Regions from separate parts of the Streptomyces sp. NPDC052299 genome, predicted to be linked through region 2. Evidence: riboswitches for the same ligand, from Rfam matches in the RefSeq annotation. Region 2 holds a riboswitch; each other region holds the start of a gene.

Region 1 (7,194 bases), on a different contig from region 2:
CGCACGCCGTTCACGCGCCACCCCCCAGGGCCGCGCGGACCTGGGAGACGGTGAGCCATTCCTGCGGGGCCAGGACCTTGGCGGTCTGCGGGGCGAACGCGGGCGAGGACACCACCACCTCGGCGGTCGGGCCGTCCGCGACGACCTCCCCGTCGGCGAGGATCACCACCCGGTGCGCCAGCTCGGCGGCCAGCTCCACGTCATGGGTGGCGAGCACGATGGCGTGGCCCTCGGCGGCCAGCGCGCGCAGCACCCCGACCAGCCGGGCCTTCGCCGCGTAGTCCAGCCCCCGGGTCGGCTCGTCCAGGAGCAGCAGCGGCGGCCGGGCGGTGAGCACCACGGCGAGGGCCAGGGCCAGGCGCTGCCCCTCGGACAGGTCGCGGGGGTGCGTGTCGTCCCCGACGTCCGGCAGCAGCTCCGACACCAGGGCCCGGCAGCTGCCCGGCTCCGCCCCGGCGTCCGCGTCCGCCGCCGCGCACTCGGCGGCGACCGTGTCCGCGTACAGCAGGTCGCGCGGCTCCTGCGGTACGAGGCCGACGCGGCGCACCATCTCGCGCGGCGGCGTCCGGTGCGGGGGCAGGCCCCCGGTCAGGACGGTGCCGGAGGAGGGCTCGACCATGCCGACGAGGGCGCCGAGCAGCGTGGACTTGCCCGCGCCGTTGCGCCCCATCAGGGCCACGGTCTCGCCCGCCCCGACGGTGAGCGACACCCGGCGCAGCGCCTCGACCCGGCCGCGCCGCACCCCGAGCCGTTCTGCACGAGCGGCGGGGGCACCGGTGACGGGTTCCGGGGCGGGGACGGTCCGCGGGGCGCGGCCGATGAGGCGGGCGAGGGTGCCCCGGCGGGGGACGGCGGGGCGGGCGGGCCCGGCGGGCGCGGACGGCCGGGGCGCGTCCGGTGCCGGGTGCGGGGCGGCCTCGGCCTGCGTTCCCGCATCCGGCGCCACGTTCGCCAGCCGGTCCCGCAGGCCGCCGGCCCTCCGTCGCGCGTCGCGGACCGTGAGGGGCAGCGGCTCCCAGCCGGCGAGGCGGCCGAGCGCGACGACCGGGGGGTGCACCGGGGAGACCGCCATCACCTCGGCGGGCGTGCCCATGACCGGGGCGGCGCCCGGCGAGGGGAGCAGGACGACCCGGTCCGCGTACTGCACCACGCGCTCCAGCCGGTGTTCCGCCATCAGGACCGTGGTGCCCAGGTCGTGGACGAGCCGCTGGAGGACCGCGAGGACCTCCTCGGCCGCGGCCGGGTCCAGCGCGGACGTCGGCTCGTCCAGCACCAGGACCCGGGGGTGCGGGGTGAGGACCGAGCCGATCGCGACCCGCTGCTGCTGGCCCCCGGACAGGGTGGCGATCGGGCGGTCGCGCAGCCCGGCCAGGCCCAGCAGGTCGAGGGTCTCCTCGACCCGCCGCCGCATCACGGCCGGGGCCAGGCCCAGCGACTCCATGCCGTAGGCGAGCTCGTCCTCGACCGTGTCGGTGACGAAGTGCGCCAGCGGGTCCTGGCCCACGGTGCCGACCAGGTCGGCCAGCTCCCGGGGCTTGTGCGTCCGGGTGTCCCGCCCGCCCACGGTGACCCGCCCGGTCAGCAGCCCGCCCGTGAAGTGCGGCACGAGCCCCGAGACGGCACCGAGCAGCGTCGACTTGCCGACCCCCGAGGGGCCGACGAGCAGCACCAGCTCACCCTCCGGGACGGTCAGGTCGACCCCCGAGAGCGTGGGGCGCTCCGCCCCCTCGTACCGCACCGAAACAGCGTCGAACCGGATCACACCTTCTCCTGGAAGCCTGTGGGGGAGGGCGGGACGGGGGCGACCACCGCCGGAAGCAGCCCGAGCAGCACGGCGGCGGCCGGCCACAGCGGCAGCACGGGAGCGGTCAGCGGCACGACCCCGGGGTGCAGCGCCGCCGGGTCGGCGTTCCCGGCCCGGATCATGGCCACGGCGACGGCCGCGCCGGACCCGGCGATCAGCCACGCCCGTACGTCCCAGCGGTCGGGCCGGTAGCGGGTCCGCACCGAACGCGCCCCGCCGAGCCGCAGCCCCGCCGCCGCGGCGAGGAGACCGGCGGCCAGCAGCGGGAGGCCGTAACCGGCGCCCTCCGCGGCGAGCAGCCCGTACGTACCGGCGCACACCCCGAGCAGCCCGCCGAGCGTCAGGACGTTCGTGGTGTGCCGGACGGCGGCCGGGACCCGGGCGGTGCGCCCGTAACCGCGCGCGTCCATGGAGGCGGCGACGGCGACCGACCGTTCGAGGGCGCCCTCCAGGACTGGCAGACCGATCTGGAGGACGGCCCGCACCCCGCCGGTCGGGCGTCCGCGCAGCCGGCGGGCGGTGCGCAGCCGCAGCACGTCGGCGACCATGTTCGGCGCGAACGTCATCGCCACGACGACGGCGACCCCGGCCTCGTACAGCGCGCCGGGCAGCGACTTCAGCAGCCGGGCCGGGTTGGCGAGGGAGTTCGCCGCGCCGACACAGATCAGCAGGGCCGCCAGCTTCGCCCCGTCGTACAGCGCGAACAGCAGCTGCTCGGCGGTGACCCGGCCGCCGATCCGGACGCCCTTCGCCCAGTCGGGCAGCGGCACCTCGGGCAGCGTGAACACGGTGTGCGTGCCGGGGATCGGCGAGCCGAGGAAGACGGAGAACAGCAGCCGCACCGCGATCACGAAGAGCCCGATCCGGATGAACATGCCGTACGACCGGGCCCACGGCGCGTCCGTGCGGCGCGCCGCCACCACGTAACCCGCGACGCCGACCAGCAGGCCGAGCAGCAGCGGGTTGGTGGTCCGGGACGCGGCGGTGGCCAGGCCCAGCGCCCACAGCCACCACGCCCCGGCCGGCACCGCGTTGGAGCGGGTCGCGGCGGGGGCGCGCCAGGCGGGGAGCCGGTCCGCGGTGCTCTTCGTGCGGCCGGCCGTCGAGCCGGTCATCCGCGGCGGCGGCGGGCCTGCGCGACTGCGGCGATGCCGAGGAGCAGCACCGCGCCGATCCCGACGAGGACGCCCGCGGACGGGCCGCCGTCGTCGCCGTGGCCGCCGGTGGAGGCGGCGTCGGACGCGGCGGCCGAGGCGGGTGCCTTGCTGCCGCCGGCCGTGCCGTCGTGGGAAGCGCCGCCGTCCGTGCCGCCGGTCGCGGCGCCGGAGACCTGCTCGCCGCAGCCGGTGGCCGGGTAGCCGGAGATCGCGCAGAGCATCGCGCTCGCGTCGTAGCGCAGCGGCTTGGCGACCGCGGCCAGGGCCTCCGCGCTGCTCGCGTCCTTCGCCACCCGTGCGCAGGCGGTGCGCGGCGGGGGCGGCGTCTCGCCGTCCGGCGCGTCGGCCGCGGTGCCCGGGTCGATGACGACGGCGACGCGCTTGCTGCCGTCCTTCGCCGGGGTGTCCGCGCAGATCTTCGCGAAGTCGGGGGCGTTGCGCGGCTTGGAGGCGTCCTGGGAGTCCGCGCTCACCGAGAAGCGGAACCCCTGCACCGAGCCGTCCTCGGGCCGGACGAGCGACGGCCCCTGGGTGGCGTACGACCAGCCGCTCCCGGAGCCCTCCCAGAACGACCAGTAGCGGTAGCCCGCCGCCTGCGCCGTGCCCGCGCCGAGCAGCGCCAGGACGGCACCGAGGACGAGGAGCGCGAGCGCCCGTCCGACGCGGCGGTGGGGCTGCCGGGTGGCCTCGGACCGGGCGGCCACGCCCCGGCACGCACGCTTCCGGCGTTGTCGTCGGTCAGCGACGCTCCGCGTCGACTCCCTCCTCTGCCTTGGAATCGCACGCACCGGACCGCGTCCGCTCGACCGGCCCGAGGCCACCCGGCAGCCCCTCACAGCTGCTGGTTCTTGCGGCGGCCGCTGATCAGGAAGCCGGCGCCCGCGCCGACCGCGAGGCCGATGCCGACGAACCACCAGACGCCGCCGATGCCGTCGCCGTCGCCGCTGTCCTTCTTCTCCTCGTCCTCCGTGGCCGTCGGCTCCGGCTTCTTCACGGCGGCCGGCTCGGGGCCGGTCGCGTTCAGCTGGGCGACGAGGTCGGCGCCGCCGAAGTCGTGGACGTCGGCGCCGGTCGCGTGGGCGGCCAGGATCAGCTGGGCGTAGGCGGCGGGGCCGCTCTGCTTCGCCCAGGCGGCGGAGTTCTTCTTCAGCCAGGCGACCGGGCCGGCCGCCTTGTCCTTGTGCCCGGCGGCGGACAGGGCGACGACCGCGTCGGCGGTGTTGCCGAAGTCGGGCTGCGGCTCGCTGTCCTCGGCGCCGGGCATCTTCGGCAGGTCCAGGTGGCCGTTCTTCGCGAGGGCGGTCGCGAGGTAGGAGGCGCCGTTCTGCGCGGCCTGCTCCGGTTCGAGCGGGGACCCCTGGTGGCAGGCGGGGTCCTTCACGGCCGCGTTGTCCGAGACGACCAGGCCCTTGCCGAGCGCGCCGAGGACACCGGCGGCGGTGGCGTCACCGTTGGCGGCGAGCTTGCCGGACTTGTCGGGCTGGTAGGCGAAGGCGCCGCCGTCCTTGCCGCCGCAGGGGATGGAGAACGTCAGCAGCGCGGCGTACGGGGTCTTGCCGCCGTGCGTCGTCACGTCGCCCAGCTTCTCGCCGGCCCGGGCGAGGGAGCCGATCACGATGGACGTGGAGTTCGCGTCGCTCGGGCTGCCCGCGGTGTAGCCCCAGCCGCCGTCCTCGTTCTGGACGGACTTCAGCCAGCTGACCGCGTTCGCGACGGCGTCCTGGTGGCCGCCGATCGCGCGCAGGGCCTGGGCCGCGGCGGCCGTCGCGTTGGTGTCGACCACCGTCTTGTCGGTGCAGGGCGCGGAGGCGTCCGGACGGTACGCGGGGAAGGCGCCGCTGTCGCACTGCTGGCCGGTCAGCCAGTCGACGGCCTTCGTGGCCGGGGTCACACCGGTGGCCTGCTGCGCGAGGAAGGCGAGTGACTGCCGCCACACCCCGTCGTACGTCGGGTCGCCGGTGCCGTAGAGCCCGGAGGGCAGCGCGGCCGAGGGGGAGGGCGACGGCGACGGCGCGGCGACGGCCGCCGGGGCGGCGGCCGCGCAGAGCGCGGCGGCGGTGACGGCGAGCGCGGCGGCGCTGCGGCGTGCGGTCATGGCGGGCGGTGCCTCTCCTGGGGGCCGGGGACGGCACACACGGCACCAGGCTCCGGCTCCGTATTCCTCGACGGGGCGGGCCGCCGGGGTTCCGGCGGCGTGAGCGGGTCACGACTCGGGCAGGGCATTCCGACTTTCGCCTCGCGGCGGTTTACGGCTGCGGGTCAGTGCCGGATTCGCACCGGCTTCCCCCTGAACGGGCATAGTGACGACGCGGCCAGTCTAGCGGGCGGGGTTTCTTCCCCTCCCCGCCCCTTCCCGAAACCGGGGCGCTGCCCCGGACCCCGCTCCTCAAGCGCCGGAGAGGCTTGGTCTCGCGCCGGGGGCAAAATCAAGCCCCTCCGGCGATTGAGCAGCGGGGGTTCGGGGGCAGCGCCCCCGAGAGGCGTGCCGCCTAGACTCGGGTCCGTGAGCAGTGACGACGCCGCCCTGGATGCGCTGGCGGCCCTCGGGGACCCCGTACGCCGCGGACTGTACCGGCACGTGGCCGCCGCCCAGGGCGACGTCACGCGGGACGCCGCGGCGGACGCGGTCGGGGTGACGCGGGCCGTGGCCGCGTTCCACCTGGACAAGCTCGTGGACGCCGGGCTCCTGGAGGCCGGCTTCCGCCGGCTCTCCGGGCGCACCGGCCCCGGCGCCGGGCGGCCCTCCAAGCTGTACCGGCGGGCGGCCGGCGAGCACGCCGTCTCCGTACCGCCGCGTTCCTACGACACCGTCGGCCAGTTGCTCGCCGAGGTGGTCGAACGGGCCGGGCTCGACAACGAGCTGCAGGCGGCGGCGCGCGCGGCCGGGGAGGCGGCGAGCACGGCGGACCCCGTCGAGGCGCTGCGGGAGCGCGGCTACGAACCGTACTGGGGCTGCGGAAAGCTCCGGCTGCGCAACTGCCCGTTCCACGCGCTGGCCGAGCAATTCCCGGCCCTGGTCTGCGGGATGAACCTCGCCGGGATCGAAGGGCTGCTCCCCGAGGGCTGGAAGGCGGTCATGGAGCCGCTGCCGGAAGGCTGTTGCGTCGCGGTCGAGGGCCCCGAGGGGACCGCCGACTTCTAAAAAAGAATCCGTTGACTTTAGAAGGTTCACCCGGCCATGCTTGGGCCCGTGAACGACTTCCACCTTGCCCAGGTCAACATCGGGCGCATCCTCGCCCCGCTCGACAGCCCCCAGCTCGCCGACTTCGTCGCACAGCTCCCCGAGATCAACGCCCTCGCCGACCACGCCCCCGGCTTCGTCTGGCGGATGGTGGACGACGGCGGGGCCGACGCCACGAGCCTGCGCCCCGAGGACGAGGACCAGTTCCTCCTGTTCAACTGCTCGGTCTGGGAATCGGTCGACGCCCTGAAGGCGTACGTGTACCGCAGCGATCACCTGAGGGTCATGGCCCGCCGCCGCGAGTGGTTCGAGCGCCTGGCCGACCACCACATGGCCCTGTGGTGGGTCCCGGCCGGTCACCGCCCGGGCGTCGAGGAGGCGATGGAACGCATCGCCCTGCTCCGCGCGAAGGGCGACACCCCCGACGCCTTCACCTTCCGCGCCCCGCACCCGCCGCCGGCAGGAAGGTCCTAGAGCATCCGCACATCCGCGTCCGGGAGTTTCGCCCACCAGTGGTGGTAGCGGTTGTAGACCGCCCGCTCGCGGGTGCCGAGGAACGCGGTCAACGCCTCGGCCTCCGCCGCCAGTTCGTCCCAGACGGCGGGCGGCTGCGGGTGGAACGCCGTGGCCTCGACCCCCTCGGTCGTCGGGCGCCACACGCCCGCGACGAAGCCGTCCACCAGCAGGGTCGGCAGCACGTCCCCGTTGCGCCGGATCACCAGCGGGCGGTACTCCGGCGGTATCACCCGGGCCCGGTCCGCGTACGCCAGCAGCGTGGAGTCCCACATCGCCATGAGCCGGGACGGGGCCGGGGTGTCGGCGTCCGGCCGGGAGGCGCCCGGGAGGTCGAACAGCACCTCCCCGCCCGGCCCCCGAAGCCGCTCCACCTCGTCCGCCATGGCCGTCAGCTCCGCCCGGACCGGCGCCCGCCCCACCATCGAGAACTGCGCCACGTCCGCGACCGACGCCGGGCCGAACCCGGCCAGACAGCGCAGGATCAGCGTGCGCAGCGCCGCCCGGTCCACCTCCCGGCCCCGGGGCGCGGGGCCCTC
Region 2 (7,194 bases):
ACCCAGCACCGGCACCCCGGACTCCTCCAACGCCTCCCGCAGCAACGCCTCGTGCCGGTCGGACCCCACCTTGTTGAGGATCACCCCGCCGATCCGCACGCCCGCGTCCCAGGACGCGAACCCGTGCACCAGCGCCGCCACCGACCGCGACTGCGACGACGCGTCCACGACGAGCACCACCGGCGCCCGCAGCAGCTTCGCCACCTGCGCCGTCGACGCCAGCTCACCGAGCCCCGAGGCCCCGTCGTACAGACCCATCACGCCCTCGACCACGGCCAGCCCGCAGCCCCGCGCGCCGTGCGCGAACAGCGGGGCGATCAGCTCGGGCCCGCACATGTACGCGTCGAGGTTGCGCCCCGGGCGTCCCGTCGCCAGCGTGTGGAAGCCGGGGTCGATGTAGTCGGGGCCCACCTTGTGCCCGGACACGGCGAGCCCGCGCGCGGCGAACGCGGCCATCAGCCCCGTCGCGACGGTGGTCTTGCCGCTCCCCGACGACGGCGCGGCGACGACCAGGCGGGGGACGTTCACCACTCGATGCCCCTCTGGCCCTTCTGCCCGGCGTCCATCGGGTGCTTGACCTTCGACATGTCCGTCACCAGGTCCGCCGCGTCGAGCAGCGCGGCGGGCGCGTTGCGGCCGGTGATGACGACGTGCTGCGTACCGGGGCGGTCGCGCAGCACCGAGACGACCTCGTCGGTGTCGATCCACCCCCAGTGCAGCGGATAGGCGAACTCGTCCAGCACGTACAGCCGGTACGTCTCCGCGGCCAGGTCGCGCTTGACCTGCTCCCAGCCCTCGCGGGCCTTCGCCTCGTTGTCCGTCTGGTCGTCGCGCTGGACCCAGGACCAGCCCTCGCCCATCTTGTGCCAGGCGACGGACCCGCCCTCGCCGCTCGCGCCGAGCACCTTCAGCGCGTTCTCCTCGCCGACCTTCCACTTCGCCGACTTGACGAACTGGAAGACCCCGACGGGCCACCCCTGGTTCCAGGCGCGCAGCGCGAGCCCGAAGGCCGCCGTCGACTTCCCCTTGCCGATGCCGGTGTGCACCATCAGCAGCGGCCGGTTGCGCCGCTGCCGGGTGGTGAGTCCGTCGTCCGGCACGTTCTCCGGCTGTCCCTGCGGCATTACGCGACCCTCCTGTCGGTGTGCCCGGGACCCGCGCCCCGGACGTCCTTGACCAGCCCGGCGATCGATTCGGCGCGCAACTCGTCCAGCGTGACGGCGGTGCCGCCCAGGTCGGCGGCGAGGCGCGCGGCGAGGCCCAGCCGTACCGGGCCCGCCTCGCAGTCCACGACGACCGACGCGGTGCCCTCGGCCGCGTGCAGCCGGGCGGCCCGCGCGGCCAGCGCCACCGGGTCCGGCCCGCCCGTCGCCCGCCCGTCCGTCACCACGACCAGCAGGGGCCGCCGGGACGGGTCGCGCAGCCGCTCCACCCGCAGCACGTCGTGCGCCTTCAGCAGCCCGGCGGCCACCGGGGTCCGCCCGCCCGTCGGCAGCGATTCGAGGCGGGCCGCCGCCGCGTCCACCGACGAGGTCGGCGGCAGCGCCACCTCCGCCCCCCGGCCCCGGAAGGTGACCAGGCCGACCTTGTCGCGCCGCTGATAGGCGTCCATCAGCAGGGACAGCACCGCGCCCTTGACGGCGCCCATGCGCTGCCGGGCGGCCATCGACCCGGAGGCGTCCACGACGAACAGCACGAGATTCCCCTCGCGCCCCTCCCGCGTCGCCTGCCGCAGATCGTCCCGCCGCACCACCAGCCCCCGCCCGGACCGGCCCCGCGCCCGCTGGTGCGGGGCGGCGGCCAGGACCGTCGCGGCCAGATGCAGCTTGGTCAGCGCGCCCTCGGGCCGCCGCGCACCGGTCGTCCGCCCGTGCTCGGTGCGCGCCCGGGACCGCCGCCCCGCCGCGCCCTCGCCGAGACCGGGCACGCTCAGCATCTTCGTACGGAACGGCTCACCCGCCCGTACGGGCTGCTGCTCACCGCCCTGACCGGGCACGGGGGCCCCGGGCGTGTCGTCCGCCCCGTCGGCGGGCGCGGGCGGCGTGTCGGGCCCGTCCCCCCGCGGCGGCAGCCCGCCGCCACCCCCGCCGCCCCCGCCGTCACCGGGGCCGTCCGGCTCCGGTTCGTCGTCCCCGCCGCCGTTCCGCTCCAGCGTGTCGTCCAGCTTGTCCTCGTCCAGCCCCGGCGCGTCGAAGGGGTTGCGCCGCCTCCGGTGGGGGAGCGCGAGCAGGGCCGCCTGCCGGACGTCCTCGGCGCTCACAGCGGTGCGCCCCGCCCACGCGGCCAGCGCGGTCGCGGTCCTGGCCATGACGATGTCCGCCCGCATCCCGTCGACCTCGAAGGCCGCGCAGGTCGCCGCGATCTGCCGCAACGCCTTGTCACCGAGCACCACTTCGGGCAGCAGCGCCCGCGCGGCGGTGATCCGGCCCCGCAACTCCGCCTCCTCGTCGGCCCAGCGCGCCGCGAAGCCCGCAGGATCGTCCTCGTAGGCGAGCCGCCGCCGCACGACCTCCACCCGCTGGTCCGTCTCGCGGGACGCCGCGACCTCGACGGTCAGCCCGAACCGGTCGAGCAACTGCGGCCGCAACTCGCCCTCTTCGGGATTCATCGTCCCCACCAGCAGGAACCGCGCCGCATGCCGTACGGAGACGCCCTCGCGCTCCACGTACGAGGCACCCATGGCCGCCGCGTCGAGCAGCAGGTCCACCAGATGGTCGTGGAGGAGATTGACCTCGTCCACGTACAGGATTCCGCGGTGCGCGTCCGCGAGCAGCCCCGGCTCGAAGGCCTTCACGCCCTCCGCGAGGGCCCGTTCGATGTCGAGCGCCCCGACGAGCCGGTCCTCGGACGCCCCGACCGGCAGCTCCACGGTCCGCGCCGCCCGCGACACGCCCGCAGCGTCCTCGTGCGGCCCGTCCGGACACGCCGGATCGGGCGACGCCGGGTCGCAGGAGAACCGGCATCCCGGCACGACGGCGACCTCCGGCATCAGCGCGGCCAGCGCGCGCACGGCGGTCGACTTCGCGGTGCCCTTCTCGCCGCGGACCAGGACCCCGCCCACGGCCGGGCTGACCGCGTTGAGCAGCAGCCCGAGCCGCAGGTCGTCCTGGCCGACGACGGCGGTGAAGGGGTAGGGCGTACTCACAGGGCCTCCTTGACGGGGATGGCGGGCGCGCCGGGCGGGATGAACGGCAGACCGGACGGCGCGCCCGACTCGACGAGCCGCCACAGCGCGTCGGTGTCCGCGTGTTCCTCGATCAGGTCGCCGAGGCGGTCGAGCTGTTCCTCGCGCAGGGCGGCGAAGCAGGTGTCGGGCGCGGGCACGAAGCGGCGGCCGGTGAGCCGGGCGACCTCGGCCAGGAACCGGCGGCGGAAGGCGTCGCTCTCCAGGGAACCGTGCCAGTGCGTGCCCCACACGGCCCCGGACCGGCAGCCGTCCAGCGGGGTGCCCCGGCCGTCCGTCAGGAACGGTTCGCCGCCGCGCACATCGGCGACCCCGTGGTGGATCTCGTAGCCCTCGACGGGCTCGCCGAGCGCCACGCCGGACGGCCGGGCCAGGGTCTTCTCGCGCTCGAAGCGGACGCGCACGGGCAGCAGGCCGAGCGCGTCCACCCGCCCGGCGCGCGACTCCACCTCGTCCTCGACGCGCTCGCCCAGGATCTGGTAGCCGCCGCAGATGCCGAGCACCGGCCGCCCCTCGGCGGCGCGCCGCCGCAGCGCCCCGGCGAGCCCGCGCTCGCGCAGCCAGGCGAGCGCCTTCACGGTGCCCCGGGTGCCGGGCACGATGACGAGGTCGGCGTCGGCCAGCTCCTCGGGCCGGTCCACGAAGCGGACGACGACGCCCGGTTCGGCGGCCAGCGCGTCCACATCGGTGAAGTTCGACATCAGCGGGATCGCGCACACGGCGACGCGCAGGACGTCCTCGCCGTGCGGCGGGGCGACCGTCGACTCCCGTACGGTGCCGCGCAGCGACACCCGCAGGCCGTCCTCCTCGTCGATGCCGAGCCCGTGCGCGAACGGCAGCACCCCGTACGTGGGACGGCCCGTCAGGTCCCGCAGCATGTCGAGCCCCGGCTCGAGCAGCGAGACGTCGCCCCGGAACTTGTTGACCAGATACCCGGCGATCAGCTCCTGGTCCTCCGGCGCGAGCAGCGCGGTCGTCCCGAAGAACGAGGCGAACACCCCGCCCCGGTCGATGTCCCCGACCACCACGACCGGGAAGCGCGCGGCCCGGGCGACGCCCATGTTCACGATGTCCGTGCGGCGCAGGTTGATCTCGGCGGGCGAGCCCGCGCCCTCGCAGATCACCGCGTCGTAGGTGCTCCGCAGCTGCTCCAGACAGTCCGTGACGGTGGACAGCAGGCGCTCCTGCCGTCCGCCGTGGTAGCCGCGGGCGCTCATCTCGCCGACCGGCCTCCCCATCAGGACGACCTGGCTGGAGCGGTCGCCGCCGGGCTTGAGCAGCACCGGGTTCATCAGGGCGGTCGGCTCGACGCGGGCGGCCTGGGCCTGCATCGCCTGGGCCCGGCCGATCTCGGCGCCCTCGCGGGTGACGAAGGAGTTCAGCGACATGTTCTGCGCCTTGAACGGGGCGACCTTCACGCCCCGGCGCACCAGCCAGCGGCAGATGCCCGCCGTGACGACGCTCTTGCCCGCGTCCGAAGTGGTCCCGGCGACCAGCAGTCCACCGCTCATATCGCTCTCCGTCCAGCCGTACGCGATCCGTGAGGTCTCCGGGCCCGCCGCGCCAGGGCCGCCGTGCCGAGCCGGGCGGCCACGGTGACGCCGAGGGCGAGCACGCCCACCCGGCGCGAGAGGCGCACGGCGCGCTCGATGTCCGCCGTCTCCACCGCCCGCCCGGCCGCACCGTTGAGCACGGGCCGGTGCTCGACGCGCCCGCCGTACGCCAGGGTCCCGCCCAGCCGTACGCCGAGCGCCCCGGCGAACGCGGCCTCCACGGGCCCCGCGTTGGGGCTCGGGTGCTTGGCGGCATCCGCCCGCCAGGCCCGTACCGCCTCCCGGGGACGGCCGCCGGAGGCCACGGCGAGCAGGGCGGTGAGCCGGGCGCCGGGCCAGCCCGCGAGGTCGTCGAGCCGGGCCGAGGCCCAGCCGTACCGCAGGTGGCGGGGCGACTTGTGGCCGACCATCGCGTCGAGCGTGTTGGCGGCGCGGAATCCGACGAGCCCGGGGACACCGGCGAGGGCGCCCCAGACGAGGGCGCCGACCACGGCGTCCGAGGTGTTCTCGGCGACGGACTCGACCACGGCGCGCGCGATCCCGGGGCCGTCCAGCGCCTGCGGGTCGCGCCCGCACAGATGGGGCAGCCGCTCCCGGGCAGACTCGATGTCGCCCGCGGCGAGCGCCCCGCCGATGGCCCGGGCCTCCCGCCCCAGCGACGTACCGCCGACGACGGACCAGGTGGCGGCGGCGGTCAGGGCCACGGACGCGGCGGGGTGGCTCCGCAGGGCGCGGGCGGCGAGCGCGGCGCTCCCGGCGGCGCCCCCGGCGCAGATCAGGGTGTGCAGGGCGCCCCGGCCGCGGTGGTCGCGCCAGAGCCGGTCCTCGACGGCTGCGGCGGCCCGCCCGAAGGCGGCGACCGGGTGCCCCCTGCGCGGGTCACCGAGCAGCAGGTCGCCGATCAGGCCGGCGGTGGCGCCGTACGCGTAGATGCGATCGGCACGCACGGTTCAGCCGGCCGTGCCGGAGTCCGCCGACGAGGGCTGTGGGAAGAGGGGCGCACGGCAGCCGGGCATGGCGATATGTCCTCACTCAGGGTCCGCGCCCTGGTTCGACGTGACGGCGACAGGGAGTCTCCTGGCTTCCGGATCGGCGGATTCCCCCGGTCTTCCAGCCCGCTCGCGCGGGCCGTGACGTGCGGTGGGGGACCGCTCCCCGGTGACAGTGGCGGGACCGCGCCGGATTCGCACCGGCTTCCTCTGCTGTCGCCGTAATGGCTCCGGCAGTCCACCACGCCCCGCGAACGCCCGTCAACTCGCCGTTGACCTGCGGCGGTGCGGTGTGGGCGGACGCACATCGGGCCGGACGCGCACGAGGTGCGTCCGGCCCGATGGGGTGGTGAGGCGTCAGGCGACGATCAGATAGATGCCGTACGCGACCGCCGCCGCGCACAGCCCGAAGCAGACGTACGCCCCGGCCCGCGCCAGCAGGACCGATCCGCCCGCCGTACCGCCCCCGGCGGCCGCTTCCGGCTGCCTGGAGAGGCCGACGATGCCGAGCGTGAAGAGGCCCACCAGGGCGACCGTGGTGACGAGGGAGACGCCGAAGACGGTGCCCAGAGCTGCCCAGTCGATGTTCATACGGGTTGTCCTTTACCGGAGTACCGGGGTCTGTCAGACCGTGGCGGGTCGGGCCGGATCGGCGGCGACGGGACCGGCGGGCGCCGGAATGGTGGCGGCGAGGTCGTGCGCCTGGGCCGCGGTGGGCGGCGGGCTCACGGCGGCGATGGCCTGGGTGACGACACCCGCGGGCTCGGCCGGGGCCACGTCCTCGGTGCCGGGTGCGACATCGCCGTGGCCGACGGGCTTGCGGCGCGAGAGCACCCAGATCGCCCCGGAACCGGCGACCAGGAGGGCCGCGACGACCACGACGCCCCAGGTGCCCTGCTTCGTCAGGAACTCGGCGCCCGCGCCGACCAGGCCGGCGGCCGGCAGGGTCAGGCCCCAGGCGACGAACATCCGGGTGGCGGTGGACCAGCGGACCACGCCCCCGGCACGGCCGAGTCCCGCGCCCATCACGGCCCCGGAGCAGGACTGCGTGGTGGAGAGGGAGAAGCCGAGGTGCGAGGAGGCCAGGATGACGGTGGCCGCGCTGGTCTGGGCGGCGAAGCCCTGCGGGGGCTTCAGCTCGGTCAGGCCGCTGCCCATGGTGCGGATGATGCGCCAGCCGCCGAGGTAGGTGCCCATGGCGATGGCGAGACCGGCGCTCACGATCACCCAGACCGGCGGGTTGGAGCCGGGGGAGAGGACGCCGCCGGTGACCAGGGCCAGGGTGATGATGCCCATCGTCTTCTGCGCGTCGTTGGTGCCGTGGGCGAGCGAGACGAGCCCGGCCGAGGCGATCTGCCCCGCCCGGTAGCCCTTGGCGGTCGCCTTCTCCTGGGCGTCGTTACGGATCTTCCCGCCGATCCGGTACGTGAGGCGGGTGGCCAGGAGCGCGGCCACGCCGGCCACGATC
Region 3 (7,194 bases), on a different contig from region 2:
GAAAGCCACCCACGGTCACCCCGGTGCGGGTGGTCATCGCGCTGTGTCTCATCGCGCCGTTCGTGGCGATGCTCTGGGTGAGTTCGTACGCGAAGATCGACCCGACCTTCATCGGCATCCCGTTCTTCTACTGGTACCAGATGCTCTGGGTGCTGATCTCCACCGCGCTCACCATGGTCGCGTACAAGCTGTGGCAGCGTGACCAGCGCGCCCGCAAGGGGGGTGCGTCGGCATGAAGGACGGCGTGAACGGCGTCGCGCTCGGCGTCTTCATCTTCTTCTTCCTGGCCGTCACGGTCATGGGCTTCCTGGCCGCCCGCTGGCGCAAGGCCGAGAACGAGGCCACGCTCGACGAATGGGGCCTGGGCGGACGGTCGTTCGGTACCTGGGTCACCTGGTTCCTGCTCGGCGGCGACCTCTACACCGCGTACACCTTCGTCGCCGTCCCCGCGGCCATCTACGCGGCGGGCGCGTCCGGCTTCTTCGCCGTGCCCTACACCATCCTGGTGTACCCGCTGATCTTCACCTTCCTGCCGCGCCTGTGGTCGGTCTCGCACAAGCACGGGTACGTCACCACCTCGGACTTCGTCCGGGGCCGGTTCGGCTCGAAGGGTCTCTCGCTGGCCGTCGCGGTCACCGGCATCCTCGCCACGATGCCGTACATCGCGCTCCAACTCGTCGGCATCCAGGCGGTGCTGGACGTGATGGGAGTCGGCGGCGGCGAGAACACCAACTGGTTCGTCAAGGACCTGCCGCTGCTGATCGCGTTCGCGGTGCTCGCCGCTTACACCTACTCCTCGGGACTGCGGGCGCCCGCGCTGATCGCGTTCGTCAAGGACGGGCTGATCTACCTGGTCATCGCCGTCGCGATCATCTACATCCCGATCAAGCTGGGCGGCTTCGACGACATCTTCTCGGCCGCCGCGGACAAGTTCAACCCGCCCGGGAAGCCGCCGACCGGCGCGCTCGCTCCGGGCGAGGCAGGGCACTGGGGTTACGCCACGCTGGCACTCGGCTCCGCGCTGGCGCTGTTCATGTACCCGCACTCGATCACGGCGACGCTCTCCAGCCGCAGCCGTGAGGTGATCCGCCGCAACACGACGATCCTGCCGCTGTACTCGCTGATGCTGGGCCTGCTCGCGCTGCTCGGCTTCATGGCGATCGCCGCCGGCGTCAAGGTGGAAAACGGCCAGCTGGCCATCCCGCAGCTGTTCGAGAACATGTTCCCCGACTGGTTCGCCGGGGTGGCGTTCGCCGCGATCGGCATCGGCGCACTGGTGCCGGCCGCGATCATGTCCATCGCCGCGGCGAACCTGTTCACGCGCAACATCTACAAGGACTTCCTGAAGCCGGACGCGACGCCCGAGCAGGAGACCAAGGTCTCCAAGCTGGTCTCGCTGCTGGTCAAGGTCGGCGCGCTCGCCTTCGTCCTCACGATGGACAAGACCGTCGCGATCAACTTCCAGCTGCTGGGCGGGATCTGGATTCTCCAGACCATGCCGGCCCTGGTCGGCGGCCTGTTCACCCGGTGGTTCCACCGCTGGGCGCTCATCGCCGGCTGGGCGGCCGGCATGGTCTACGGAACGCTGGCCGCTTACGGGGTCGCGAACCCGAACGGCTCACAGAAGCACTTCGGCGGGTCCTCCAAGGAGATCCCGGGCCTCGGCGAGATCGGCTACATCGGCCTCACCGCGTTCGTGCTGAACGTCGTGGTCGTCGTCGTCCTCACCTTCGTCCTGAACGCGGTCAAGGCCCCGGCAGGGACCGACGAGACCTCTCCGGCCGACTACACCGCGGACGCGGGCGACCCGGGCGTGCAGGAGAAGCTGCCGCCGGCCACGGCGGGGGCGCCCGGCGGTCACTGACCGCACACCCTTACACCTCGCGACACAAGATGTGGGGGCTGCCCGACGGGGCGGCCCCCACATGTATGCTCATGCTCGCTGTCGCCGCAGGGGAATCCGGTGCGAATCCGGAACTGTCCCGCAACGGTGTTTTCGGTGCGCTTTCACGCACCCGACGAGTCCGAGGACCTGCCGACGGCGCATCCGGCTCGACCGAACCGGATGCCCAGACGTCCGGGCCTCGTGGGATGGGCCGGTGGACGCCGCACGGAGTGCCGCCCCGCCCGGGCCCCCTCCTGCCCGGCTGCCCCCGCTCCCCGCCTGGCCGGAGCCGAGCGAGGGAGAGCACCACGTGACCATCGCGCCAGCCGATCCGGTTTCAGCGGCCGGAGCAGCGGGGACCGAGAACGACGGACCGGGCACCGCGCTGCTGCGGACCCTGACCGACCTCACCGCGGACCTGCCCGACACCGACCCCGGCCGCGTCGCCGCCGCCGCCCTGCGCGGCCGCAACGCCCGGTCGGACGAGGCGGAGCTGCGCTCGCTGGCCACCGAGGCCGCGGCGGGCCTCATCTCCGAGGACCCGGCCTACTCCCGCCTCGCCGCCCGGCTGCTCACCCGGACCATCGCGGACGAGGCCGCCGGGCAGGGTGCCACCTCGTTCGCCGCCTCGGTCGCCGTGGGCCACCGCGAGGGCCTGATCGCGGACCGGACCGCCGAGTTCGTCACGCTGCACGCGGCCGCCCTGGACGCCCTGGTCGAGCGGTCCCTCGCGGACGGGGCCGACGACCGCTTCGGGTATTTCGGGCTGCGCACCCTGTACAGCCGCTACCTGCTGCGCCACCCGATCACCCGCCAGGTCATCGAGACCCCCCAGCACTTCATGCTCCGGGTCGCCGCCGGGCTCGCCGAGGACACCTCCGAGCGGGCGCTGGACGAGGTCGCGGCGCTGTACGGGCTGATGAGCCGGCTGGACTACCTGCCGTCCTCGCCGACGCTCTTCAACTCCGGGACCCGCCACCCGCAGATGTCGTCCTGCTACCTGCTGGACTCGCCGCTGGACGAGCTGGACTCGATCTACGACCGCTACCACCAGGTGGCCCGGCTGTCGAAGCACGCGGGCGGCATCGGCCTCTCGTACTCCCGCGTCCGCGCCCGGGGCTCGCTGATCCGGGGCACCAACGGGCACTCCAACGGCATCGTGCCGTTCCTCAAGACGCTGGACGCCTCGGTGGCGGCCGTGAACCAGGGCGGGCGCCGCAAGGGTGCCGCCGCGGTCTACCTGGAGACCTGGCACGCGGACATCGAGGAGTTCCTGGAGCTCCGCGACAACACGGGCGAGGACCAGCGCCGCACGCACAACCTGAACCTGGCGCACTGGATTCCGGACGAGTTCATGCGCCGCGTCGACGCGGACGGGACCTGGTCGCTGTTCTCCCCGGCGGACGTGCCCGAGCTGACCGACCTGTGGGGCGACGCCTTCGACGCCGCGTACCGGGCGGCCGAGGCGAAGGGACTGGCCCGCAAGACCATGCCGGCCCGCGAGCTGTACGGCCGGATGATGCGGACCCTGGCGCAGACCGGGCAGGGCTGGATGACGTTCAAGGACGCCTCCAACCGCACCGCGAACCAGACCGCCGAGCCGGGCCGGGTCGTGCATTCATCGAACCTGTGCACCGAGATCCTGGAGGTCACCGACGACGGCGAGACGGCCGTCTGCAACCTCGGCTCGGTCAACCTCGGCGCGTTCGTGGCCGACGGCTCGATCGACTGGGAGCGGCTGGACGCCACCGTGCGGACCGCGGTGACCTTCCTCGACCGGGTCGTGGACATCAACTTCTACCCGACCGAGCAGGCCGGCCGGTCCAACGCCCGCTGGCGGCCGGTGGGCCTGGGCGCGATGGGTCTCCAGGACGTCTTCTTCCGACTGCGGCTGCCCTTCGACTCCCTCGAGGCCCGGGCGCTCTCCACGAAGATCGCCGAGCGCGTCATGCTCGCGGCCTACGAGGCGTCCTGCGACCTCGCGGAGCGGTCCGGTCCGCTGCCCGCCTGGTCCAGGACCCGGGCCGCGCGCGGGGTGCTGCACCCGGACCACTACGACGTGGAGCTGAACTGGCCGGAGCGCTGGGAGGCGCTGCGGGCCCGGATCGCGCGGACCGGGATGCGCAACTCGCTGCTCCTGGCCATCGCCCCGACCGCGACGATCGCGTCGATCGCCGGGGTCTACGAGTGCATCGAGCCCCAGGTCTCCAACCTCTTCAAGCGGGAGACCCTGAGCGGGGAGTTCCTCCAGGTCAACGGCTATCTGGTGGACGAGCTGAAGCGACTCGGCGTGTGGGACGCGCGGACGCGTGAGGCGCTGCGCGAGTCGAACGGCTCGGTGCAGGGCTTCGGGTGGATTCCGGCGGACGTGCGGGCGCTGTACCGCACCGCGTGGGAGATCCCGCAGCGCGGCCTGATCGACATGGCGGCGGCCCGTACACCGTTCCTCGACCAGAGCCAGTCGCTCAACCTGTTCCTGGAGACGCCGACGATCGGCAAGCTCTCCTCGATGTACGCGTACGCCTGGAAGCAGGGCCTGAAGACGACGTACTACCTGCGGTCGCGTCCGGCGACCCGGATCGCCCGGGCCGCTTCCGGGTCGGCGCCGGCCGCCGCGCCCGTCCCCGTACAGCAGGCGCAGGCGCCCGACGCGGATGCCATCGCCTGCTCCCTGGAAAACCCCGAGTCCTGCGAGGCGTGCCAGTAATGACCACCACGACCACCGATCAGAACCTGCTCGACCCGGGCTTCGAGCTGACCCTGCGGCCCATGCGCTACCCGGACTTCTACGAGCGCTACCGGGACGCGATCAAGAACACCTGGCACGTGGAGGAGGTCGACCTCCACTCGGACGTGCCGGACCTCGCGAGGATGACGCCCGCCGAGCAGCACCTGATCGGGCGGCTGGTCGCGTTCTTCGCGACCGGTGACTCGATCGTCGCCAACAACCTGGTGCTGACGCTGTACAAGCACATCAACTCCCCCGAGGCCCGGCTCTATCTGTCGCGGCAGCTGTTCGAGGAGGCCGTGCACGTCCAGTTCTATCTGACGCTGCTCGACACCTATCTGCCCGACCCGGACGACCGCGCGGCGGCGTTCGCGGCGGTCAAGAACATCCCCTCGATCCGCGAGAAGGCGCAGTTCTGCTTCCGCTGGATGGACTCGGTGGAGAAGATCGACCGGCTGGAGTCGAAGGCGGACCGCCGCCGCTTCCTGCTGAACCTGATCTGCTTCGCGGCGTGCATCGAGGGGCTGTTCTTCTACGGCGCCTTCGCGTACGTGTACTGGTTCCGCTCGCGCGGGCTGCTGCACGGCCTCGCCACCGGGACCAACTGGGTCTTCCGCGACGAGACCATGCACATGAACTTCGCGTTCGAGGTCGTGGACACGGTCCGCAAGGAGGAGCCGGACCTCTTCGACGACGCCCTCCGGCAGCAGGTCACCGACATGCTGAAGGAGGCCGTCGAGGCGGAGCTGCAGTTCGGCCGCGACCTGTGCGGTGACGGGCTGCCCGGCATGAACACCGAGTCGATGCGCGCGTACCTGGAGTGCGTCGCCGACCAGCGGCTCGCCCGGCTGGGCTTCCCGGCCGTGTACGGATCGCAGAACCCGTTCTCGTTCATGGAGCTCCAGGGGGTCCAGGAGCTCACGAACTTCTTCGAGCGGCGCCCGTCGGCGTACCAGGTGGCCGTGGAGGGCACGGTCGCCTTCGACGACGACTTCTAGGCGGACAGCCCCTAGATCCTCGCCCAGCTCCTGACGTACGGACGCCGTGCGGCCCCCGCCGGCCGCGCGGCGTCCGCGCTCTGCGGTGGGCGGGTGCTCCGGTCCTGTTCCGCTTCGCGCAGCTCGCGGTCGATGCGGCGCTCGCGGGCCATGCCGACCAGTGCGGGCAGCAGGACGAGGGTAAAAAGTGCGGAAATGCCGAGGAAGTTCAGGAATGTGTTCATGCCTCTACTGTCCTCGTTCCGGCGCAGAAGCGGCAGTGGCAGGACTGTCATAGGACATCGAATTACTGCCACACTGGGTCCATGCTGAACAACGTCGCCGCCCTGCTGCTCGATGACGTCCATCCCTTCGAACTCGGTGTGCTCTGCGAGGTCTTCGGCCTCGACCGGAGCGACGAGGGCCTGCCGGTGCACGATTTCGCGGTGGTCTCCGGCGAGGGGCCACAGCTGCGGACCCACGCCGGCTTCACGATCAGCACCCCCTACGGCCTCGACCGGCTGGAGGAGGCCGACCTCGTCGCCGTGCCGGCCGGCAGCCGCTTCGGGGAGCGCGAGTTCCCCGAGGAGGTCCTGACCGCCCTGCGCCGCGCCGTGGAGCGGGGCGCCCGGGTGCTCAGCGTCTGCTCGGGGGCCTACCTGCTGGGCGCGGCCGGGCTGCTGGACGGCCGCCGCTGCACCACGCACTGGCGGCACGCCGACGACCTGGCCCGCCGCTTCCCCGAGGCCGCCGTCGAGCCGGACGTGCTGTACGTGGAGGACGGGCCGGTCACCACGTCGGCGGGGACGGCGGCGGGGATCGACGCCTGCCTGCACCTGGTCCGGCAGGCGTACGGACCGGCCGCCGCCAACACCATCGCCCGGCGGATGGTGGTGCCGCCGCATCGGGACGGCGGGCAGGCGCAGTACATCCAGCGGCCGCTGCCGCGCACCCGCTGCGACACGGTGGGCGACACGCTGGCCTGGATGGAGCGCCACCTCGACCGCGAGATGACCGTCGAACAGCTCGCGGACCGGGCGCACATGTCGCCGCGCACCTTCGCCCGCCGCTTCCAGCAGGAGACCGGGACCACTCCGTACCGCTGGCTGCTGCGCCAGCGCGTCCTGCTGGCCCAGCACCTGCTGGAGACGTCCGACGAGACCATCGACACCATCGCCGACCGCACCGGATTCGGGACGGCGGCGGCACTGCGCCACCAGTTCGTACGGGCACTGGACACTACGCCACAGGCGTACCGGCGCACGTTCCGGGGGCCGTCGGCGGTCGGCGCGGCGGCCTGAGCCCGGAACCGTCACCGGACCGTTCGTCCAACCGGTCGCGTGACATGTCCATGGACCGGGGTCACGCCCGCGCGCCAGGGTCGGGCGCATGGAGATGCGGAAGGCAAGACGAAGGACCATCGGGGCCGTGGTGGCCGCGCTCGCCGCCACCCTGCTCCCCTGGCAGACCGCCTCGGCCGAGGAGGCCGGGGCGACGGCTCCGCCGCCGGAGGTGCTGCCCTCGCTGCGCCAGTGGCAGCCGGGCAGCGGGGAGTTCGTCCTCACCGACCGGGCCAGGATCGTGCTGGACGGGGTGCGCGAACG
Region 4 (7,194 bases), on a different contig from region 2:
TGCGGCCCGTCCGGGGTCACGACGGCCCTGACCCGGTACACCTCCTGGATCAGCTCCTCGGTGATCACCTGCTCCGGGGTCCCGCGGGCGACCGCCCGTCCGCCGCTCAGCACCACGATCCGGTCGCAGAACATGGCGGCCAGATTCAGGTCGTGCAGGGCGACGACGGCGGTCAGCGGGAGCGAGGCGACCAGGGAGAGCAGTTCCAGCTGGTGCTGGATGTCCAGGTGGTTGGTCGGCTCGTCCAGCAGGAGTTCGCGCGGCCGCTGGGCGAGCGCGCGGGCGATCTGGACGCGCTGGCGCTCCCCGCCGGAGAGCGTGTGCCAGGACTGGTCGCGCCGGGAGGCGAGCCCGGTACGCTCCAGCGCCTCGTCCACCGCCGCCGCGTCCTCCTCCGTCGGGGCGGCCCAGGCGCGGCGGTGCGGGATGCGGCCCAGGCGCACGACGTCCAGGACGCTCAGCTCCTCCTGGGTGACGGCGTGCTGGTCCACGACCGCGACGCGGCGGGCCACCGCGCGGCGCCCGACGGCGGGCAGGGTGGCGCCGTCCAGGGTGACGACGCCCATATGCGGGGCGAGGACCCCGGCGAGGATGCGCAGCAGCGTGGACTTGCCGGAGCCATTGGGGCCGATCAAACCCACGGTGGTGCCGGGCTCCGGGGCGAGGGTCACGCCGTCCAGGAGAAGGCGGCCGCCGGCTTCCCGGCCGACCCGTGCGGCCCGCAGGCCCTCGGCCGCCGCCCCGGTCACGCGGGCCGCCTGGTGCGGTGGAGGACGACGACGAAGGCGGGCACGCCGATCAGGGCGGTGACGACGCCCACCGGGACCTCCTGGGGATCGAGGACGGTCCGGGCGAGCGTGTCGACCCAGACGAGGAAGACGGCCCCGGCGAGCGCGGTGACCGGCAGCAGCCGGCGGTGGCCCGAGCCGGTGAGGGCGCGGGCGGCGTGCGGCAGGACGAGCCCGACGAAGCCGACGGCCCCGGCCGAGCTGACGAGGGCGGCGGTCAGGAGCGCGGTCGTGCAGAGCAGGACGGTCCGGACACGGCCGACGTTCACGCCGAGGGCCGCGGCCGCGTCCTGCCCGAAGGCGAAGGCGTCGAGCGTACGGGCGTGGCCCAGGCAGATCAGCAGGCTGACGGCGAGGACGGCGGAGCAGACCCAGACGTCGGTCCAGCCGACTCCGCCGAGCGAGCCGAGCAGCCAGAACAGCACCCCGCGGGTCTGCTCGGCGTCGGCGGCCGTCATGACGACGAACGAGGTCAGCGCCGAGAAGAGCTGCATCGCCGCCACGCCGGAGAGCACGACCCGGTCGGTGGAGCCGCCCAGGGTGTGGCTGAGCAGCATCACCAGGGCGAAGGAGCAGAGGGCCCCGACGAACGCTCCGGCCGGCAGCGTCACCGCTCCCCCGCCGACGCCGAGCACGACGACCAGGACAGCGCCGGTGGACGCGCCGGAGGAGACGCCGAGGACGAAGGGGTCGGCGAGCGGATTGCGCAGCAGGGACTGCATGACGGTCCCGCAGACCGCGAGGCCGGCCCCGCAGACGGCGGCGAGCAGGGTGCGCGGCATGCGCAGGTTCCAGATGATGCCGTCGCGGATCGGGCTGAGCCGGGCCTCGCCGATGCCGAGATGGGCGGCGACGGCGGACCACACGTCCACGACGGAGATCCGGGCCGGTCCGATGGTGACGGCGACCGCGACGGACAGGGCGAGCAGCAGGAGGCCGCCGGCCCACAGGAGGCCGCCGCGCAGTCCGCGCAGCCGGGGGCGTGCGGGCGCCGCTCCCGGCGCCTCGCCGTGCGGGGCCTTCTCGGACGGGCCGGCGAGCCGGCCGGTGGCCGTCACCCCGCGAGTCCGAGGTCGCGCAGCCCGGCGGCCACCAGTTCGACGCCCTCGACCGTGCGGATGGTCGGGTTCATGGCCTGGCCACTGAGCAGGACGTAGCGCTTGTGGCGTACGGCGTCCATCTTCTTCGTGACGGGGTTGGACTCCAGGAAGGCGATCTTCCCGGCGGCGCTCTCGGCGGTCTGCGACTTGCGGGTGAGGTCGCCGACGACGAGCACGTCCGGGTTGCGGTCGGCGACGGTCTCCCAGTTGATCTGGGGCCATTCGTCGTGGGTGTCGTCGAAGACGTTCTTCAGGCCGAGCTCCCGGGTGATGATGCCCGGCGCCCCGCAGCAGCCCGCCAGGTAGGGGGCCTCGGAGTTGGCGAACCAGTACATGACGGAGGTACCGGACGCGTCGATGCCGTCGGTGGCCTTGCGGATGCGTTCGCGGAGCCGCGCGACCAGCTTCTCGCCGCGCTCGGGCACGCCGAACACCCGGGCCAGGTCGCGCACTTCGGCGTAGACGCTGTCCATGGTCAGGGCGCCGCTGCGGACGCCGTCGCCGTCCTTGGTGTTGTCCTTGGCGGCGCAGTCGGCGGGCGCGACGTAGGTGGGGACGCCCAGCTCCTCGAACTGTGCGCGCGGGGCGACACCGCCCTTGGCGAGCGTCGACTCGAAGTCGGCCGCGACGAAGTCGGGCTCCTGGTCGAGGACCTTCTCGGACGAGGGCCGGTTGTCGGCGATCCGCTTCACGCCCGCGTTGGCCTTCTCCAGGCCCTTCATCACCGGGTCGGTCCAGGTGGCGGTGGCGGCCATCCGGTCCTGGAGGCCGAGCGAGAGCAGGATCTCCGTGGTGCCCTGGTCGACGGAGACCGCGCGCCGGGGCGGGGCGTCCACGGTGACGGTGCGCCCGCAGTTCCTGAGCGTGACCGGATAGCCGTCCGTCCGGCCGGAGGCGTCGGCCCTTCCGGACGGGGCCCCTTGGCAGGCCGTCAGCAGCAGGAGGGCGACGGTGAGCGGAACGGCACAACGTAGGGGCGGCACGGGGCATACCTCGGCGTCTCTGGGCCCATGCGCGGGGCCCGCTGTACGGTCCGCCGCCCGGTCCCGGGCGGCGGTCGCCAGCAGGTCTTCGGACTCGGGTTCGCTCGGACGGGACGCCTTCCCGGGAGACGCCGGGTCTCCCAGTGGCCGTGGCCCCGCCCGTCCCCCTCACCGCTGCGCGTCAGTTCCGGATTCGCACCGGATTCCCTGACTCCCACGAGGAGTTCGACTGGCTCCGGCACGCTACCACGGGCCTACGCGCAGCTCAGCGGCGCCCTCGCCCGCCAGGGATCGGCCGGTCAGGGGCGCTGGAGGGCCACGACCGCGTTGTGCCCGCCGAAGCCGAAGGAGTGGCTGACGGCCCGGCGGACCGGCCGCACCAGCGGCACCTTCGTGACGCAGTCGATGTCGAACCCGGGCGCGGGCGCGTCCAGGTTGGCGACCGGTGGGACGACCCCGCGCTGGAGGGTGAGGATCGTCAGCCCCGCCTCGATCGCCCCGGCCGCGCCCATGCAGTGCCCCAGCACGCCCTTGGGGGCGGTGACGGGTGGCCGGTGCGGGTACACCCGGCTGATCAGCGCGGCCTCGGCGGCGTCGTTGCGTACGGTCGCGGTGCCGTGCGCGTTGACGTGCTCCACCTCGTCGGACCGCCAGCCCGCGTCGCGCAGGGCGGCCTCGACGGCGGCCCGGGCGACCCGCCCGTCGGGGTGCGGGCTGGTGGGGTGGTGGGCGTCCGTGGTGGCCCCGGTGCCGGCGATCAGGGCCCTGGGTTCGGCGCCCCTGGCCTCCGCGTCGGCGGCGCGTTCCAGCACCATGACGGCGGCTCCTTCGCCCATGACGAGTCCGGCGCGGTCGGCGGCGAAGGGCCTGCTGAGCCGGGACAGGTCGCCGTCCGCGCGGGCGGCGGCGCCGGACCGGGCGAAACCGGTCATGGCGATCGGGAAGACGGTCGACTCGGTCGCCCCCGCGATGGCGACGTCGCACTGCCCGGTCGCGAGCAGGTCGCGGGCGACGGACAGCGCGGTGACGCCGGACGAACAGGCCGTGCAGGGGGCCATGCTGGGTCCGGTGGCCCGCATCTCGATCGCGATCTCGGCGGCGGGCATGTTGGGGATGGTCAGCAGGACCCCGGCGGGCGAGGTGGCCTCCGGGCCCCGCCGCTCCAGCACCAGCGCCTGGTCGGTGAGGTGCGCGGAGCCGCCGCTGCTGGTGCCGACGACGACCGCGACCCGGCTGCCGTCCCAGCCGGCCGGGTCGAGCCCGGCGTCGGCGACGGCCTCCCGGGCGGCCAGGACCGCGAACTTGACGTACCGGCCCATCCGGAAGGCCGTACGGCGGCCGATCTCGGCGTCCAGGTCGACGCCGTCGACCACGCAGGCGAAGTCGATCGCGCACCCGGCGAGCGCGGGGATGTGGCGGGCCGGGCTCACAGCCGCGCACACCCCCTCCCAGGTGGACTCGGTGTCGTTGCCGACCGGGGTGATCATGCCGAGACCGGTGACGGCGATGGCCGGTGTCCTCATCGGGCGGCGCCCACCGCCGCGTCGAGGTGCGCCGTCAGCTCGGCGAGGGTGGTCCCCCGGGTGAGGGTGCCCGTGTCCAGCTCGACCCCGGTGGTCTCCCGGAGGACGACGGCGAACTCGGCCGCCGCGAGGGAGTCCATGTCCAGGCTGTCCATGGTGGAGTCCGGAAGGATCTCGGCCACGGGCACCTTGAAGGTACGGCTGAGTACGTCGGTGATACGGGGGTGGATCGTGCTCATGGTCTTCCTTTCCTCATGCCATCCGGGCGGGGTGTCCGGCGCCCGCGCGCACGGCCCCGACGCCGGAACAACTGAGCAGCGTCGCTCCGGTTACGCCCAGCGGCGAACCGATTCGCCAACACCCGGCCGGGGCGCCCCGCACCACCGGGCGAACAGGGCGACGGTCGTCCAGTAGGCGAGGAGGACGGCCCCCGCCCCGAGTCCTGGTACGGCGCGTGCCGCGCGGCGCGCCCACGTGCCCCTCAACAGCCCGCCTCCCGGTGCCAGTGGGCCTCCGGATCGTCGTACGCCTCGGCGTAGCCGGGGCCCGTGATCGGCCAGTCGGCGAGCATCTCCTCGGGGAACGCGAAGGAGTCGGCGAGCTCCGGGAGGTGCGGGGCCACCGCGTCGATGAGCCGTTCGGTGTGGTCCGTCAGCGCCTGTGCCTGTCCGGCGCTCAGGTGCCCGGCCGCGAGCAGGTCCCCGCTGTCGCGCGCCACCCGGCCGAGGGCGAACAGCCGGGCCAGCTCGCCCAGCCGGTCGCGGTCCGCTCCGGCGGGCAGCGCCTCGACCGCCTCCTCGTACGCCTCGGCCGCCTGCCGGCAGGCGTGCGCCTCGACCCCGCGCAGCGCGGGGCCCGCCGCCGCGTTCCACCGGCCCAGCGGGTCGCCGGGAGCCGTCCGGGCCGCCCGGGCCCCGGCGCGCGCGAACCACAGCTCCTCGGCGCGGCCCAGCAGCCGGACCAGGAACCGGAGATCGGTGAGCTCGCCGCTGTCCGGGGCGCCCGGCTCGTACGGGGGCCGGTCGGCGAGCAGGGCGGCGGCGGCCCTGGCGTGGACGGCGAGGTTGTCGCCCTCGGCGGTGATGGCGCCCTCGACGCCGGTGACGAGCGCGGCCATCCCGTTGTTCTCCAGGAGGCCCTGCGCGCCGCAGCGTTCCCGGGACTCCACGATCACGGCCCTGGCCTGCCAGGTGATCCAGCCCTTGGCGATGTCCACCAGGCGCTCGGCCGCCTCCCGCCCGGCCTCCGGCCCCGCCTGGGCCGCCTCCCAGCGGTCCAGGACGCGGCGGTGCAGCAGGCTCATGGCGAAGACCGTGGCCATGGCCTCGGCGAGCGGCCCGTGGTGGGTGCGGTACGCGAGCACCGGCAGCCGCGCCCCGCGCCCGGCGGAGACGTGGCGGTGGCCGCCGTACCGCACGGCGACGGCCAGCGTGGCGCGCGCCGAGCCGACGGCGCTGGCGCTCATGGAGATCCTGCCGGTGACGACCCGGGAGATGGAGGCGAGGAAGCGGCGCCTGCGGCCCTCAATGGCGCTGCGGAACTCCCCGTCGCCGTCGATCCATCCCTGCGGGCCCGTCAGCAGCGCCTCGCGCCCCACGAAGACGTGGTCGAACGAGGTCAGGCTGTGGTCGACGGGGCTGCCCATGCGGGCGGGCAGCCTGCGCACGCGTACGCCCGGCAGCGGGCCGGTGGCGTCGGTGAGCGGCACCAGCAGCAGGAAGACGCCCCGGTCGGCCCCGCCGGCCAGCAGCCGGGCGGCGACGAGCCCCGACTTGGGACCGCCCGGCTGCCCGGTATTGGGCATGAACTTCTGCGCCCCGCAGTGCGGGGTGTGCAGCACGAACCCGTCGCGCACGGGGTCGTAGGAGGCGGTCGTCTCGACGGCCGCCGCGTCGTTGCCGTGCGCCACCTCCGTGCAGAGGAAGGTTCCGGTGCGCCGCAGCGTCAGGAAGTCCGACAGGTCGCGGGGGTTGTCGGCGATGTGGTCCAGGAGGCTGCCGAGGAAGAGGTTGTAGTGGATGCCCGCGATGGTGGCGAGCGCCGGGTCGACCGGGGCCAGCCACTCGTGCAGGGCCGCCAGCGCCCGGAAGTCGGAGGCCGGGCGGGCGGCGCTGTCCAGGGCGTCGTTGAGGGTGCGCAGTCGTGCGTACGCGCGGGCGAGCCGTTCGTCCGGAGTGCCGCCGGCCGCCGGCCCCGGCGGCAGCCGGAACGGGTCGGTGGCGACGAGGCGCTGCCAGAAGCCGTGCTCCCGGCGGGCGTCGGCGCCGAGGAGTACGGAGGTGAGCGGGCGTGCGAGAGGGTCGGCGACGGTGAGCGTGGTGGTCATACAAAGCTGAACGACCGGCGTACGGTCAGGACACCGCGCTCGGGCAGATGTTCACCGTCCGGAGGGGCGAACCCGTTCGAAGCAGAGGGCGACGTTGTGGCCGCCGAAGCCGAAGGAGTGGCTGACGGCCCGCTCCACGCGCAGGCGGCGCGGCTCCTTGGTGACGCAGTCGATGTCCCAGTCGGCGGGCGGGGCGTCCAGGTTGGCGACCGGCGGGACGACCCCGTGTTCGAGGGTCAGCACGGTGGCGGCGGCCTCGATCGCGCCCGCGGCGGCGAGCGTGTGCCCGAGGACGCCCTTCGGGGCGGTGACCGGGGGCCGGTGCGGGAACAGCCCGGCGATCAGCTCGGCCTCCATCGCGTCGTTCAGCGGTGTCGAGGTGCCGTGCGCGTTGACGTGGCCGACCTCGTGGGCGGCCCAGCCCGCCTGGGCCAGGGCTGCCTCGACGGCGCGCCGGGCGCCCCGGCCGCCGGG

Evidence for each region. A riboswitch is a leader RNA that binds a small molecule or an ion and turns the genes downstream of it on or off. The one in region 2 is predicted to bind cobalamin.
Region 1: linked by a shared signal. The riboswitch ahead of AB0L33_RS10590 (prenyltransferase/squalene oxidase repeat-containing protein) and the one ahead of AB0L33_RS28445 (cobalamin biosynthesis protein) in region 2 are both predicted to bind cobalamin.
Region 3: linked by a shared signal. The riboswitch ahead of AB0L33_RS12335 (ribonucleoside-diphosphate reductase subunit alpha) and the one ahead of AB0L33_RS28445 (cobalamin biosynthesis protein) in region 2 are both predicted to bind cobalamin.
Region 4: linked by a shared signal. The riboswitch ahead of AB0L33_RS26230 (ABC transporter substrate-binding protein) and the one ahead of AB0L33_RS28445 (cobalamin biosynthesis protein) in region 2 are both predicted to bind cobalamin.

Annotation. Positions count from the first base shown of each region.
Region 1 is NZ_JBFAUP010000005.1:156,232-163,425, reverse strand. Features, by position in the region: gene AB0L33_RS10610 (ECF transporter S component) at 1-14, opposite strand, end outside; gene AB0L33_RS10605 (ATP-binding cassette domain-containing protein) at 11-1,762, opposite strand; gene AB0L33_RS10600 (energy-coupling factor transporter transmembrane protein EcfT) at 1,759-2,919, opposite strand; gene AB0L33_RS10595 (SCO2322 family protein) at 2,916-3,584, opposite strand; gene AB0L33_RS10590 (prenyltransferase/squalene oxidase repeat-containing protein) at 3,794-5,056, opposite strand; cobalamin riboswitch at 5,158-5,292, opposite strand; gene AB0L33_RS10585 (helix-turn-helix domain-containing protein) at 5,465-6,103, shown strand; gene AB0L33_RS10580 (DUF3291 domain-containing protein) at 6,152-6,616, shown strand; gene AB0L33_RS10575 (winged helix DNA-binding domain-containing protein) at 6,613-7,194, opposite strand, start outside.
Region 2 is NZ_JBFAUP010000020.1:51,245-58,438, reverse strand. Features, by position in the region: gene AB0L33_RS28465 (cobyrinate a,c-diamide synthase) at 1-531, opposite strand, end outside; gene cobO (cob(I)yrinic acid a,c-diamide adenosyltransferase) at 525-1,124, opposite strand; gene AB0L33_RS28455 (putative cobaltochelatase) at 1,124-3,145, opposite strand; gene AB0L33_RS28450 (cobyric acid synthase) at 3,142-4,695, opposite strand; gene AB0L33_RS28445 (cobalamin biosynthesis protein) at 4,692-5,684, opposite strand; cobalamin riboswitch at 5,808-5,938, opposite strand; gene AB0L33_RS28440 (hypothetical protein) at 6,084-6,317, opposite strand; gene AB0L33_RS28435 (inorganic phosphate transporter) at 6,351-7,194, opposite strand, start outside.
Region 3 is NZ_JBFAUP010000006.1:108,201-115,394, reverse strand. Features, by position in the region: gene AB0L33_RS12345 (DUF3311 domain-containing protein) at 1-236, shown strand, start outside; gene mctP (monocarboxylate uptake permease MctP) at 233-1,864, shown strand; cobalamin riboswitch at 1,923-2,055, shown strand; gene AB0L33_RS12335 (ribonucleoside-diphosphate reductase subunit alpha) at 2,196-4,592, shown strand; gene AB0L33_RS12330 (ribonucleotide-diphosphate reductase subunit beta) at 4,592-5,611, shown strand; gene AB0L33_RS12325 (hypothetical protein) at 5,623-5,835, opposite strand; gene AB0L33_RS12320 (helix-turn-helix domain-containing protein) at 5,917-6,891, shown strand; gene AB0L33_RS12315 (family 20 glycosylhydrolase) at 6,980-7,194, shown strand, end outside.
Region 4 is NZ_JBFAUP010000017.1:24,096-31,289, forward strand. Features, by position in the region: gene AB0L33_RS26220 (ABC transporter ATP-binding protein) at 1-749, opposite strand, end outside; gene AB0L33_RS26225 (iron chelate uptake ABC transporter family permease subunit) at 746-1,762, opposite strand; gene AB0L33_RS26230 (ABC transporter substrate-binding protein) at 1,843-2,871, opposite strand; cobalamin riboswitch at 2,933-3,120, opposite strand; gene AB0L33_RS26235 (beta-ketoacyl-[acyl-carrier-protein] synthase family protein) at 3,171-4,394, opposite strand; gene AB0L33_RS26240 (acyl carrier protein) at 4,391-4,633, opposite strand; partial or broken gene AB0L33_RS26245 (acyl-CoA dehydrogenase) at 4,724-6,720, opposite strand; gene AB0L33_RS26250 (beta-ketoacyl-[acyl-carrier-protein] synthase family protein) at 6,772-7,194, opposite strand, start outside.